DNA from 4 places in the Paenibacillus sp. sgz302190 genome. Region 2 is predicted to be linked to each of the others. Evidence: riboswitches for the same ligand, from Rfam matches in the RefSeq annotation. Region 2 holds a riboswitch; each other region holds the start of a gene.
What was found. A riboswitch is a leader RNA that binds a small molecule or an ion and turns the genes downstream of it on or off. The one in region 2 is predicted to bind cyclic di-GMP.

Region 1: linked by a shared signal. The riboswitch ahead of AC6RNO_RS12775 (S-layer homology domain-containing protein) and the one ahead of AC6RNO_RS32560 (S-layer homology domain-containing protein) in region 2 are both predicted to bind cyclic di-GMP.
Region 3: linked by a shared signal. The riboswitch ahead of AC6RNO_RS10775 (S-layer homology domain-containing protein) and the one ahead of AC6RNO_RS32560 (S-layer homology domain-containing protein) in region 2 are both predicted to bind cyclic di-GMP.
Region 4: linked by a shared signal. The riboswitch ahead of AC6RNO_RS28220 (amino acid adenylation domain-containing protein) and the one ahead of AC6RNO_RS32560 (S-layer homology domain-containing protein) in region 2 are both predicted to bind cyclic di-GMP.

What each region holds. Positions count from the first base shown of each region.
Region 1 is NZ_JBZYAO010000009.1:78,696-81,856, reverse strand. Features, by position in the region: gene nfi (deoxyribonuclease V) at 1-330, opposite strand, end outside; gene AC6RNO_RS12780 (UCP033725 family protein) at 606-1,004, shown strand; cyclic di-GMP riboswitch class I at 1,309-1,419, shown strand; gene AC6RNO_RS12775 (S-layer homology domain-containing protein) at 1,473-2,750, shown strand.
Region 2 is NZ_JBZYAO010000048.1:3,265-6,425, forward strand. Features, by position in the region: gene AC6RNO_RS32560 (S-layer homology domain-containing protein) at 442-1,728, opposite strand; cyclic di-GMP riboswitch class I at 1,785-1,895, opposite strand; gene AC6RNO_RS32565 (hypothetical protein) at 2,203-2,382, shown strand; gene AC6RNO_RS32570 (ATP-binding protein) at 2,417-3,161, shown strand, end outside.
Region 3 is NZ_JBZYAO010000007.1:86,681-89,841, reverse strand. Features, by position in the region: gene AC6RNO_RS10780 (DUF5704 domain-containing protein) at 1-100, opposite strand, end outside; gene AC6RNO_RS10775 (S-layer homology domain-containing protein) at 347-1,648, opposite strand; cyclic di-GMP riboswitch class I at 1,704-1,815, opposite strand; gene AC6RNO_RS10770 (hypothetical protein) at 1,862-2,194, opposite strand; gene AC6RNO_RS10765 (GDSL-type esterase/lipase family protein) at 2,498-3,139, opposite strand.
Region 4 is NZ_JBZYAO010000035.1:7,414-10,574, reverse strand. Features, by position in the region: gene AC6RNO_RS28220 (amino acid adenylation domain-containing protein) at 1-1,224, opposite strand, end outside; cyclic di-GMP riboswitch class I at 1,322-1,410, opposite strand; gene AC6RNO_RS28215 (aldo/keto reductase) at 1,695-2,705, opposite strand; gene AC6RNO_RS28210 (FUSC family protein) at 2,914-3,161, opposite strand, start outside.

The DNA of each region.
Region 1 (3,161 bases), on a different contig from region 2:
ACAAACAATTAAATTTGGCTTTATTTTTATTTGCTTAAACGCCTTAATGATTGGGGGTAACTCCCTGAATGAAAATAATCCGGGGATATATGGAAATCGAACTGTATCTTCAATTACTACTGATTCCACTAGTTTTAATGATGTCGACTCCAAAATGACTAATGCTGCAATTAAAATATCACTTCGTTTGCAATAAGCTACATCAACTCCGGCAACATATTTTACTTCATCATATTGGTCTTTTTTAATGACCTTTTCAGCTAAATTATTTTGTATGGAAATTACCTCTTCTTCGCTTAATTCCCACGGATGAATGAATATTGGCTCCATTGAAACCACCTTTTATTTGTATATTAAAAGATTATCGTCTTCTCATACGAGGAGTTTACCATGTTTCGGATGAAAAGGAGGCTGGAAACATGACAGAGCAGGAAGCAAAGGACATAATTGAAATAGAGATGTTAGAACGATTCAATTGGTTTGATGAACATCCATTAAGAGAAAATGAAGTAGGAATTAAGGTTTAAGGTAATCAATGGATCGTATATGTCACAGATGAAAGAGCTTATGCTTCGGAAATTGAACTTAAAATCGGAGGTGTTTTTATGCGAAATGGTATTTGGGCGTTATATCAAGGGCGAGAGTACGAAGTTATCGAACACAATCCGAACGATTATGAATTGTTCACAAAAGAACATGTTGAGAGTAGCTTAGGTTTTACTCTTGATAGTACGGGACATTATTGTAAACGTGTCGAAAAAAACGAGATTCAGTCGATATACGATGTAAGAAATGCTGTGATATTCGATGGTCTTGAATTTCCTGTTTTTCAAGAAGACTCCAACAGGTTATTGTTGGGCAGTGGTATGCATGGACCAGACATTATAAAAAAGTATGAATTTGTAGAAGTGGATCGTTTTGAATACGAAAAGTGGGTAGAAAAAAGTGATATCAAAAAATTCTATGAAGTAAAAGTGCCTATGTGGGGGTTTCCAGCACCATGAGGCGATGATAAGAAATTGATAAGTAGCAGTCATAGTATTTGCTAAATTAGCAGGATTTGGTCAAATATTGTCCCTAATTTGATGTAATTGGCCTTGTTTTTTGCGACTGGAGGTCATGATCGTAAAAACGGCGCGGCGCTGTATTTTCCCTTGGGGCAATGGATGGAATTCGTAAAGGCAATGCTCATGTTTGGTGCAAGTTATAAAATTTTTGTGGAAATATGTTATATTATGGGTTAATATGGGATTTTAATTAGATCTAATGAACTATTTTTATAGTTTTAAATACCTGAAAGACCAAGTGAAATTGAAAAGGCAAACCTGATCGAAAGACAGGGACGCAAAGCCACGGGCCTACTCTATGGGGTGTGTGTCGCCAGACATTCCTTATAGAAACGGCAGCCGGGCCGCCAAAGGCGTTGGTTTTTTTGTTTTGAAAAGCAAATTTTTTACTATGGAGGTATAAAAATGAGAGTTCATTTGATTACATCGCTAGCGGTTATTGCACTACTTGGGACTTCAATTCCCGATGTCCAAGCTGATTCAACCGCCGCTACGCCAGGCACGAAAACAACAAATGCCGCCGGTACGGCATCCACAGGCAGCTTCAGCGATACGAAAGGGCATTGGGCGGAAGCAACCATAGCTGGAGCCATTCAAAAAGGCTATGTCGAAGGTTACCAAGACCATTCTTTCAAACCGAACGAACAAGTGACGCGTGCCGAATTTATCAAAATGGTCGATACCACACTTCAACTTTCGGTTTCTGGCGTTATCTCTGGAAATGACTGGTACTTGCCGTACATTAACGCGGCGGTCAGTGCGGGAATACATCAATGGAGTGACTTTACGAGCGGGGATTGGAATACGCCGATGACTCGCTACGAAATGGCGCGCATAGCGGTTCGCGCAGCTACCGGCGACAATAACACGGATGACAAGAAGTGGATGTACCTGGCGACGAAAGCCGGGCTGATCGCCGGTCTGGACGACAGCGGCACGCTCGGGGAGGATAAAACGACGACACGTGCACAGGCGGTGGCCATTATTGAGCGCATACTTGATATTAAAAATGGTAATACACTCAAATCTGACAAACATGCTGTTTCGAGGGCAGAGGTCACATGGCATCGAACAAATATCATGACTATGCTCCCACGATATTTTGGGAAACCGATCCGTGAGTTTAAACCCGATGTGTTGGACTTCGCTTCTGATAATGGAAATGTAAGGTCAACGGCAAAAGAAGTCATTGTCGTTGACCTTGATGATCCAAACGACCCTTTCCGCAGCTATATTCCCGATGATTTGCAATGGGTAAGTCACAAGGATGGGAAATATAGGAACATAAACAGTGGCGCATATGTTCTTGTTGCGATGAATCGCTTGACTTTAGAAAAAAAATACGGAATTACACCATTGTACTACAAGAGTGGAATCGGAATGACTGCCAAACTTGTTTCTGAAACTCCTAGCGATGATCCGAGTATTCTTGACGCAAGCGAGCAGCTATATTCAAAATCCAAAAAAGGGGATTTTCAAATTGAAATGAACTATCCTGGGCATGAGTGGGAAGATCTACGTGATCAGGAGTATATTAACGGCTTTGTTATTCCAAAGGGTAATCTAGTTGTCGAAAAAAAAATACCAAACATTGGCCTAGAGTTTAGCCAACCTCAACAATTCGGAGGCAAGTATGTAGAGGTTGTTTTGTCTGCTCCTGATTATAATTACAACCAAAATTAAGGGTTCTTAACATGAAAAAAAAGATAGGTATATTCCTCTTCATGATATTGTTTTTTGGCAATGTCTTATCCATCATTATTTACCCTGACAAAGTTAGTGCTACGGGCACGCCTCCGACGGTCACAGCAACATTAAGTGCGCCAGGGGGGTACAACGATAACTTTACCATTGATGGTATTTCGTACGCCGGGAAATGGCTGCCACAAGAGTATTTCAATCCAAGCTCTTCCACAATTGATGTCGGAGGCGATCCGGCACAAATTGATAAAGTTGTATTAGTCGATCCAGGTACAGATACAGCAAGGTATGAATTAACCTTAGAAAGTGGCACTGTTTATAAGTATCCTGATGCAATATATGGAAATCATTCGGATTTTAATGCAAGGAACAAGCGTTCACCTGTCGGTGTGT
Region 2 (3,161 bases):
TTGTCCTGGATTTTGCGGATCAGGCCAACCCGGATCGCGGAACCATCCAAAGTAAGCACTCCATGGAATAGCCGAAGTGGTGAACGACTTCTCAATCCCTGTAATCGTTGGTATGTGCCAATTGTTCCCACTCGACTTTGTTAGATATTCATAAACATTCCCGTTTTTATCCTGCAACCAAGCGCTTTGCACGGTTTTTCCTGGTGATGGAATAATGGTCACGTCTGAATAATTGAAGTGATCATATGTAACAAGTTCTCCCGCTGGTTTCCCTGGCGGTGTATAAGCTTGCACAACACTAGTAGAGTAATCAATGTCACCTAGTTTTATTGGAGCTGCTGTAGCTATCTGTGGTAATATCGGAACCACTAAAAATGCAATAGTCAAAATTGCAACAAAGTGTAAACATAGTTTTTTCAATAACCTCACCCTACAGTTAGTTTAATCAGATAAAATGCCAGTGTAGATTAATGTTGGAGAATTAGCATTGATACTATTAAAGACAACTCTGGTTTGCCCGCCTGCCGCTGTAGGAGTTAGATTCCCTCTAGGTACGGCCTCAAAGAAATATCGTGTTTCGTTAATCATATCGCCTGTATTTCCTCTATAAGTGCTATCGTAAGTAATAAATGTAGCCTCATGACCTGCTTTTTTAAAGGGAATATTGATACCTGCAATTCTACTCAATGCCCCTTTTGAATTTAAGTCCCCAGTTGCATCATAAGCGCGATCCGGAATACCTGCGCTGCATCCAGTTACACTTGTTATATTAGCTGGAAAGCTATTAATCTTCATCGTAGCTTCAGTAACAATGATGTAATTATTACCTTTCAATTGCACCCATTCCCCCGTTTTAAAGTCCTTCCATTGAAACTCGCTTACATCACTTGGAACAAGATTTCGGTTCGGATCATTCGGATCGTCCAAATCGACTACAACGTATCTATTAACGCTGCATGACATATTTCCATCGGCAGTTGTCGTTGTAAGTAATTCATCATGAAATTTCTCGTCTTTCAACGTCTTTGCAAAATAACGGGGAAGCATCGTAATAACGTTGGTTTTATGCCATACAATCTCAGCCCTCGATACGGCATGTTTGTCAACAGAAAGCGTCTGGCCGCCCTTAATGGAAAGGATGCGCTCAATGGTTGCCGCCGCTTGGGCGCGGGTTGTCGTTTGATCCTCCCCTAGCGTGCCGGTGTCATCCATGCCTGTGATCAGACCGGCTTTGGTCCCAAGATACATCCACTTCTTGTCCTCCGTGTTCTTGTCGCCGGTTGCCGCCCGAACCGCTATGCGCGCCATTTCTTGGCGGGTCATCGGCGTATTCCAGTCCCCGATCGTAAAGTCGCTCCACTCATGAATCCCCGCGCTGACCGCCGCGTTAACGTAAGGCAAATACCAATCACTGCCGACGGTGGCACCCGAAACTGAAATATGAAGCGCGGAATCCGCCATTTTGATAAATTCTGCCCGCGTTACTTGTTCGTCCGGTTTGAAGGTATGATCCTGATAGCCGTCCACGTACCCTTTTTGAACCGCACCGGCGATGGTCGCCTCCGCCCAGTGCCCTTTCGTATCGCTGAAGCTGCCCGCAGAAACCGTGCCGGCAATATTCGTTGACTTTGTTGCCGGTGCGGCGGCGGTTGTATCGGCTTTGACATCGTGAATTGAACTTCCGAGCAGCACGATAACCGCTATTGTTGTAACTAATTGAACTTTCATTTTTATACCTCCACAGTAAAAAAGTTACTTTTTTCAAAACAAAAAAACCAACTGGTTTCGGTGACCCGGCTGCCGTTTCCTTGAGGGATGCCTTACGACATATCCCCGCAGAAGTAGGCCCGTGGCTTTGCGTCCCTGTCTTTCGAACAGGTTTGCCTTTTCATTTTCATTTGGTCATTTAGGTATTTGAAACTACAAATATAGTACATTGGATTCAATACAAGTTCCATATTAACCCATAATCTAACAGATTTCCACAAAAAACACACATCCCTCACAATATTGATTGCAAAACAACACATATATCATTAAAAAATGCAATTTAAACCCGCTTGTTTTGATCAATCTTATTTCATCCGATTTGCACAATCACGCAACACCATTTGCACAAACACGCAAAATATTTACGATGAAAACAAGCACAATTTTTCCATATAATAGTAGAATAAAACGGAATTTCAGGGTGTGTGTGGGATGGATGAAAAGCAATTTGAGCGACTGCTGATTGACACTATTAGGGCGCATTTCGCAGATGTGCCTACGCCTCCTGCTCCTGTCATTCATGCATCTTGGGAGAAGATGAAGCTAGTGCTTATGGAAGAATCCAAGCAGGTCTCGATTGATGTATCCAAACTCCCTCAATATGGCAACTGACTTATTATAATGGGGATCGAGACCAGGAGGATGTATGCTTAACTACTACAAAGACCTATTATTGAATGTATTCCTCGTTTTCCTCCCGATAGCGTTATATGTCCATGTCTTCAAAGCCGAACGTACGCATTTGTATAACCGGGTTGCCGTTTATATTATTTTTGGCTCCGCACTGGTTGCAACAATGTTTTTTCCTGCTATGATCCAAAAACTCACCTTCGATTTCCGCGGTATTCCGCTTATCATAGGCTCTTTATATGGAGGCGCTTACGTCTCCCTGCTGCTATTTGTCACCTTGATTGTTTGCCGGTTCTTCATGGGGAGCCCTCATCAAATCGAGTACATTCTTGCACTCATCCCCGCGTTTTGCGTGATGTTATTGTATATCAAAAATTTCCAAACGTTCTCGTTGTTGAAGAAAATCATTTCCTCAGTCGTTGTCTACTTCATCATTAGAATGCTGGCTCAAACCGTTTATTTGTATTTGATACAAAATAATCAGGCGTGGGCGGATTACGTGGCTCCGGGCGGTTATAGAACCATTTTGCTGCAATGTTTCGTTGCAGGGCTTTACGTCTACATGCTGGAAATTTTCAAAAAAAATGTGCGCCAGCGCGATGAAATTACGAATAATGAGAAATTCAAAGTCGCCAGCGAAATGGCCGCTTCCGTCGCCCATGAAGTCAGGAATCCGCTTACTTCGGTCAGGGGCTTCATTCAATTGATGGGGAGCGAAAAAATCAGCAACGAAAGCAGGCAGTATTATCAAAAAATTTGTC
Region 3 (3,161 bases), on a different contig from region 2:
ATTTAAAGGTAGTTCTTACCGGTTCGCCAGGGATTGGCGTATTCGGAAATTGAGTTATATTCGCCGCATTGTTATAAACTACAGTACCGGTTAGATCCATCGGCTTGCAATTGCCACTTGAACATGCCGGAGCACTATGAATCATCCACCCGACAATTCGGTACCGAATACCGGTTGTGGCAGCAGTTGAAGTAATGTCAATTGTTACATCATGTGAACTTTCCTCCAAATAAATTGACACTGGGTAGGCATACGTCCACAAAGATGGCAAAAGCACTAGTAACAGTGCCGTAAGAAATACAATTGATATATTTTTTTGTAGTTCTTTTCATAGGTTATTTGCCTTCTACTCTGCATGATAGGTTTTATAAGCAAAGAATGCAGCATCAGATGTTATTTTCTTTTCTGCAAGTTGCGAAGCAAAATTTTCTGACGCAATGGCCACATCTGTATAACCAATATACCACACGTCTTTTTCAATATTTTTCGGCCCCCATATATCGACAAACAAATTTTTGTTTTCATCAAAACTGGTTACTCTAAACCGAAACATACTTCGTACCCAATGCTTATTATCGCCGAAAAAAACGATAGAAGGTTCTGGTGTCACAGTGCCTTCAATTCGAATGTGATTTTGCTTCACCCACTCGACATACTTTTGGGCATCACCACTGACGTGCTTCGGAATATTAACGGTTTGTACGAAAGCATCCACCCAGTTTTGGTCTATTGTCTCGTAATCCACATTCAGTATCTGATTGCCAAACTGTGATACGAGTTTAACCCATCGATCGACTGTATCCCTAGAGTAATATCTGGAGTCATGGATGATTTCCTTTGCAGTAAAACGGGTCAAATCCGTCTGAAACGGATGTTTATGTTCGTACATTTCATTGGGAATATCCTGTAGGATGTAAGGGAAATCACCGCTATTCGACGGCAGATTTGTTGTGCGAATCGCGCGTCCCCAAGGATCTTTGGGGGCATTCGTGGATTGCTCCGCACTGGCAACGGCTTTTTCATCGACGGCCAGCGAATGACCTCCCTTAACAGTCAAAATGCGTTCAATTGTCGTTACCGCCTGAGCCCGTGTCGTCGGTTGGTCTTCCCCGAGCGTCCCCCTATCATCTAGACCGGTAATCAGACCGGCTTTGGTCGCTAGATACATCCACTTCGTGTCATCAATGTTCTTGTCGGCGGTTGCGGCCCTAACAGCCGTTCTGGCCATTTCTTGACGCGTCATCGGCGTGTTCCAATCCCCGCTCGTAAAATCGCTCCGCTTATAAATCCCCGCGTTGGTCGCCGCGTTAACGTAAGGCAAGTACCAGTCATTACCTTCGGTTACCCCTGAGATTGGAATATGAAGCGCGGTATCGACCAGTTTGATAAACTCGGCGCGCGTCACTTTTGCATTCGGTTTGAAGGAGTGGTCCTGGTATCCGTCGACATATCCTTTTTGTACCGCGCCGGCGATGGTCGTCTCCGCCCAATGCCCTTTTGTGTCGCTGAAGCTGCCTGTAGAAGCCGTACCGGTGGCATTTGTTGTTTTCGTGCCTGGCGTAGCGGCGGTTGAATCAGCTTTGACATCCGGAATTGAACTTCCCAGTAGTGCAACAACTGCCAGTGATGTAATCAAATGGGCTCTCATTTTTATGCCTCCATAGTAAAAAAATTACTTTTCCCAAAATAAAAAACCAACTGCCTTTGGCGGCCCGGCTGCCGTTTCCCCGAGGGAAGTCTAGCGACTTGTACCCCGTAGAAGTAGGCCCGTGGCTTTGCGTCCCTGTCTTTCGAACAGGTTTGCCTTTTCAATTCCACTTGGTTCTTAGGTATTTAAAACTATAAAAATAGTACATTAGATTTAATATGAGTTCCATATTAACCCATAAACTAACATATTTCCACAAAAAAAATTATACCTTGCGCTCAACGCGTTTGTTTTACACCCCCCGCTAATTAGCTTTACAGCTTTTAGGTGATCGCTACCTTCAAAAAAAGATTCATCGACACGCCCAAAATAAAAAGCCGCCCCCATCGTCGTAAGATGGTACGCAGCTTTTCGGTCTGGCGTGCTAGAACCGGCGGCACATCTGCCTAGCAACACAAAGAAAACCTGCAAAAGTGCAGGTTTTTGCTCGTTGATAGGCTGGCAATGAAACAATTCCTGCAAATGTGCAGGCTTTTCATCGAACACGTGGACCTCAGGCTCGTTTAAGCGAAAATTCCTGTATAATCGCAGGCTTTTCGCCAAAACGAGCCACTTTCATGGAAAAATCCTGCACTTTTGCAGGTTTTCGGGCTGCCTGTGCCTATGCCGATGCTGTGCCTACGCCTATGCCGTGCCAATGCCAACACCCAGCCGCTTCATGAATGACCGCGCCCCAAATCAGCTCCCCCCTGGCTGCCCCAGCAAACGCCACCCAAGCCGCGCAGCTTCCAGCGCGCGGCGTTGCACCGCATGACGGCAGCCGGCCGACCATTCCACAATCTCCCGGAATCACTTGTTTCCGGGAAAAGGCACCATAACGGCCTTCAGCCATGTCACGGCCATCAGCATGTCCCCGAGCGGGTTCATATGTACGCCGTCGGTAGTCGAATCTTTGCCTGTTTCACTTGCAATAAAATCGATAAACGCTTGATGCGTGGGCACCAGGATCGCGTCGAACTGTCCGGCGAGCCGGTTCACGATGTCCACGTAAGGGCGCAGCAGTATATTTCCCGTCGCATCCGGGTACTCCTTGATCACCGTAGGCTGCATGAGGATCGGGCGGCAGCCGGGTATTTGCTTCGTTTGTTCCAGCAAGTGACGGTATACCGCTTCGAATTTGTCGGGGTACACCTGCTCCGCATCCGGTGAGTCCAATTGCCGCCACACGTCGTTGATGCCGATCGAAACCGATACCCACTGCGGCCGGTGATCGAGCACATCGAGTGTCCAGCGTTTTTCCAGGTCGGTCACGCGGTTGCCGGAAACGCCTTCATTTATGATTTTCAGCGAAAGATTCGGGTACGCCGCCGTCAAGTAATCGTGAATCAGGCGAACATAGCCCGACCCGAGCTTCAGGGGATCTTTTTTTCTTCCTTTGTCAGTGATGCTGTCGCCGATAAACACGATCTTGTCCTTGGCTTTAAACGGCACGGTAACGCCTCCTCATGTTGCC
Region 4 (3,161 bases), on a different contig from region 2:
CTGTATCTGATAGTCAAAATTTACGGCTACATCCGCTTCTCCTTCTTGTCCCCATATCAGAAGTGTAAGCGCATTCCTTTCGTGATGATGCGGCATGCTTACGATCCGGCACGCTGCGCCGTTAAACGATTCTCTCGTTTCCTGTTCTTCAAAAGAAAGCGATATATCAAACAAATTTCCTTTTTCGTGGACATCCTCGTAAACCGCCCGATAAATTTCGCCGAAAGATATTTTCTGATGCCGATAGCACTGCATAAGCTCACGCTTGATGAACTTTATCAGTTCTTTGAAGCTTATATCCTGCTCGGGACTTATCCGAAGCGGCAGCACATTGGCGAAGTGTCCCACGGTCTGCTTATACTGCGCTTTGCCCCGGTTAAAAACCGGGACGCCGATCACCATTTCGTTTCGATTGCAAACCCTGCTGAAATAAAGGAACAGTATGCCTAAAAAGTAGTGGAACGACGAACAACCTTCCTCCTTACAAAATTCAACCATTTGATCGTACAATGCCTTGTTTATTGTTAAAGTTTCCCTATTGCTCCAAACAGAATCGCCGTAATCATCATCCGTGTTCAAACCTCTGCTTAGCAAAGGCTCGGGAACGGTTCGATATTTGCTCTGCCAGAACTTCCTATCCTTCAAAAAGGCTGAAGAATTCAAATAATTCTGGTTGTCAGAGATAAAATCGGTATAGGAATAGGAAGGTCTGTTCATTTCCCCAATTCCTTGAGCCAATTCATTGTAATTTTCAAACATTTGACTGATGAGGAGGGCAAACCCCCATCCATCAATGATCATATGATGAACTTTAAGTAAAATGAAATATACACCCGGTTCGCCTTGTAATAATTCAAATCGAAAATAATTGTCCTTCGGTTGAAAAATTTTCAAAAACTCTTTTTTCATCCAATCCAGGCAAAAGGAATTCGGATCTTTCTTCCCCGAAAAATCATGAAACGGAGCTTCATAGTCGATTTCCGGCAGGATTGTTAAATAGGGCTCGCCCTTTTTATCAATAAGACGAGTTCTGAGAGAATCATTCTGCCTGATTAACAACTGAATGGACTTCTTAAAGATAGCCGTATCCAGTTTTCCTTTAACCTCAATGTACCCGCCAAGGTTGTAAATAGGTTTTCCAGGGTGCATACTTTGCTCGAGCCATATATCTTTCTGATAGGAACTTAACGGATACTCCTCGATACCTATCACGCTTGTTTCCATAACGTTTCCCCCTGTTCTCCGAATGATTTTTCGCTGCAATAAAAAAAGCCTGTTCCCATAGTTAAGAAGAACAGACGACAAATTTCGCCCAGTTTCCTTCGGCAACCTGGCAATCATGGCTGTTTATCCAGCTTTAGACCCATGGCTTTGTGTCCACCACTTTCGAGGTGTTTACGATTAACGGGAAATAACATAAGTATGTTGTTTTACATCCTTACCAGAAACTTGGCTTCATCCATTTACATAAACGGCCCCCTCCCATAGTTTTATACAGCCTTCCGGTATTCGCCGAGACTTCTGCACAACTTTAGCGGCTTAATTCTGTTAGCATGATGAATCCGCGATCCGCTTAGTTCGCTGTTCTTAGATCGATATACCTATGGAATTAATTGTATTATCTAAAAAATATCGAATTTTGTCAATAAATTCTAAGTTTTTAATAAAATTCATGATAAGTATATTGGTCACAATTACTTCGATCTCAGCACTTGGTTGGAAATGCTGCTGACCATCTCAATCTCTCCGGCTGTCAAGGTAAACTGCATCGCCTTCACATTTTCCTCGGCATGAGTTACTTTTGAAGCCCCAGGTATCGCAAATACGTTCTCTCCGTGGGCATTAATCAACCAATTCAAGGCAATCTGCGTTGGCGTTGCGTTATATTGTTGAGCCAACTGTTCCAACGTTTCAATCAGCGGCTTTGATTTCTGCAAGCCCGACTCCCGGAATGCCGCTGTCCACTTTCGCGGACCCGTGATCGACTTGACCAAGGATGGATTTTTGTGAAATTTGCCGCTTAAGATCCCTTGCATTAATGGGGAGTAGGCGATGATCGCCACGCCGAGTTCTTTAGCCGTATCCAAAATTCCGTTCTGTTCAATTCTCCGGTCGAGCAGGCTATATTTCACTTGATTCGAAACTAGACGAAGGCCATGCTCGCGCAGCACGCGATCGGCCTCGCGCATTTGTTGCGCGGAAAAGTTGCTTACACCCACATATTTAATCTTCCCTTGCTCGACTAAACTAGCCATAGAATTCATCATGGCGGCAACCGAAGCAAAGGAGTAAGGAGAATGCACCTGATAAAGGTGAATCGTCCGGTGATCCAACTGGCGGATACGTTCATCAATCGTTGCCGTAATGCTGCCTGCGGTGCGAAAAGCCGGCCACCATTTCGTAGCGATATTCGCCTGTGCCGCGAGCGTTCCGCCAATCTCATTCAGCGTGCCGGCAAGTAGCTGCTCAGACTGTCCGCCACCGTACGCTTCAGCAGTATCGAACCAATTAATTCCACCTTCCAAGCTGGTCTGAACAATTTGCCTTATATCCTCTCTCCGCAGCGCCGGCCAGAATTTCCCGACGAGCCCTTTTCCGTTGCTGAACTGCCAGCATCCAAGCCCCAGCGGTGACAGCTTTAAATCCGAGTTGCCCAGCTTGCGTAATTGCAATGAAGCTGCCGTAGTTACTGTTTTCTCTTCCATGATGCTTCCACCATCTCCCGTAAAATAATGTGTAGAGTTTTTTATAAAATATATGGAAAAACCACCTTCAGAATCCTTTTTTGTTATATCGGTTAAAAACTGGCGATTGATTAACAAAATGTGCTTTATGCCATTCGATTAAACAAGTTTTTCCATCCGAGCGCAAAAAACCGCTGCCCCTTTTCGGGGACAACGGCTCCTCATTTTGCTACTTCAATTTTATGCTTTTCAGCAGCGCATCGATCGGTTCCTTCTCGTCCGTATCTCCGCGATGGTAATGTTCCACAAGCTTGTCCAGCCGCGCTACCTGATGGCCGTAATCGTACATGGCGGCCGCCACGACCGAATGCCGCAACATACCTCCCGGCCCTTCGGAAAACTGCTCGATGATCGTCGACATAAAACGTTCGCTCTCCGCCTCCATCTCCAGCCCTTCGGAGCTGTCCGCCTTCAGTT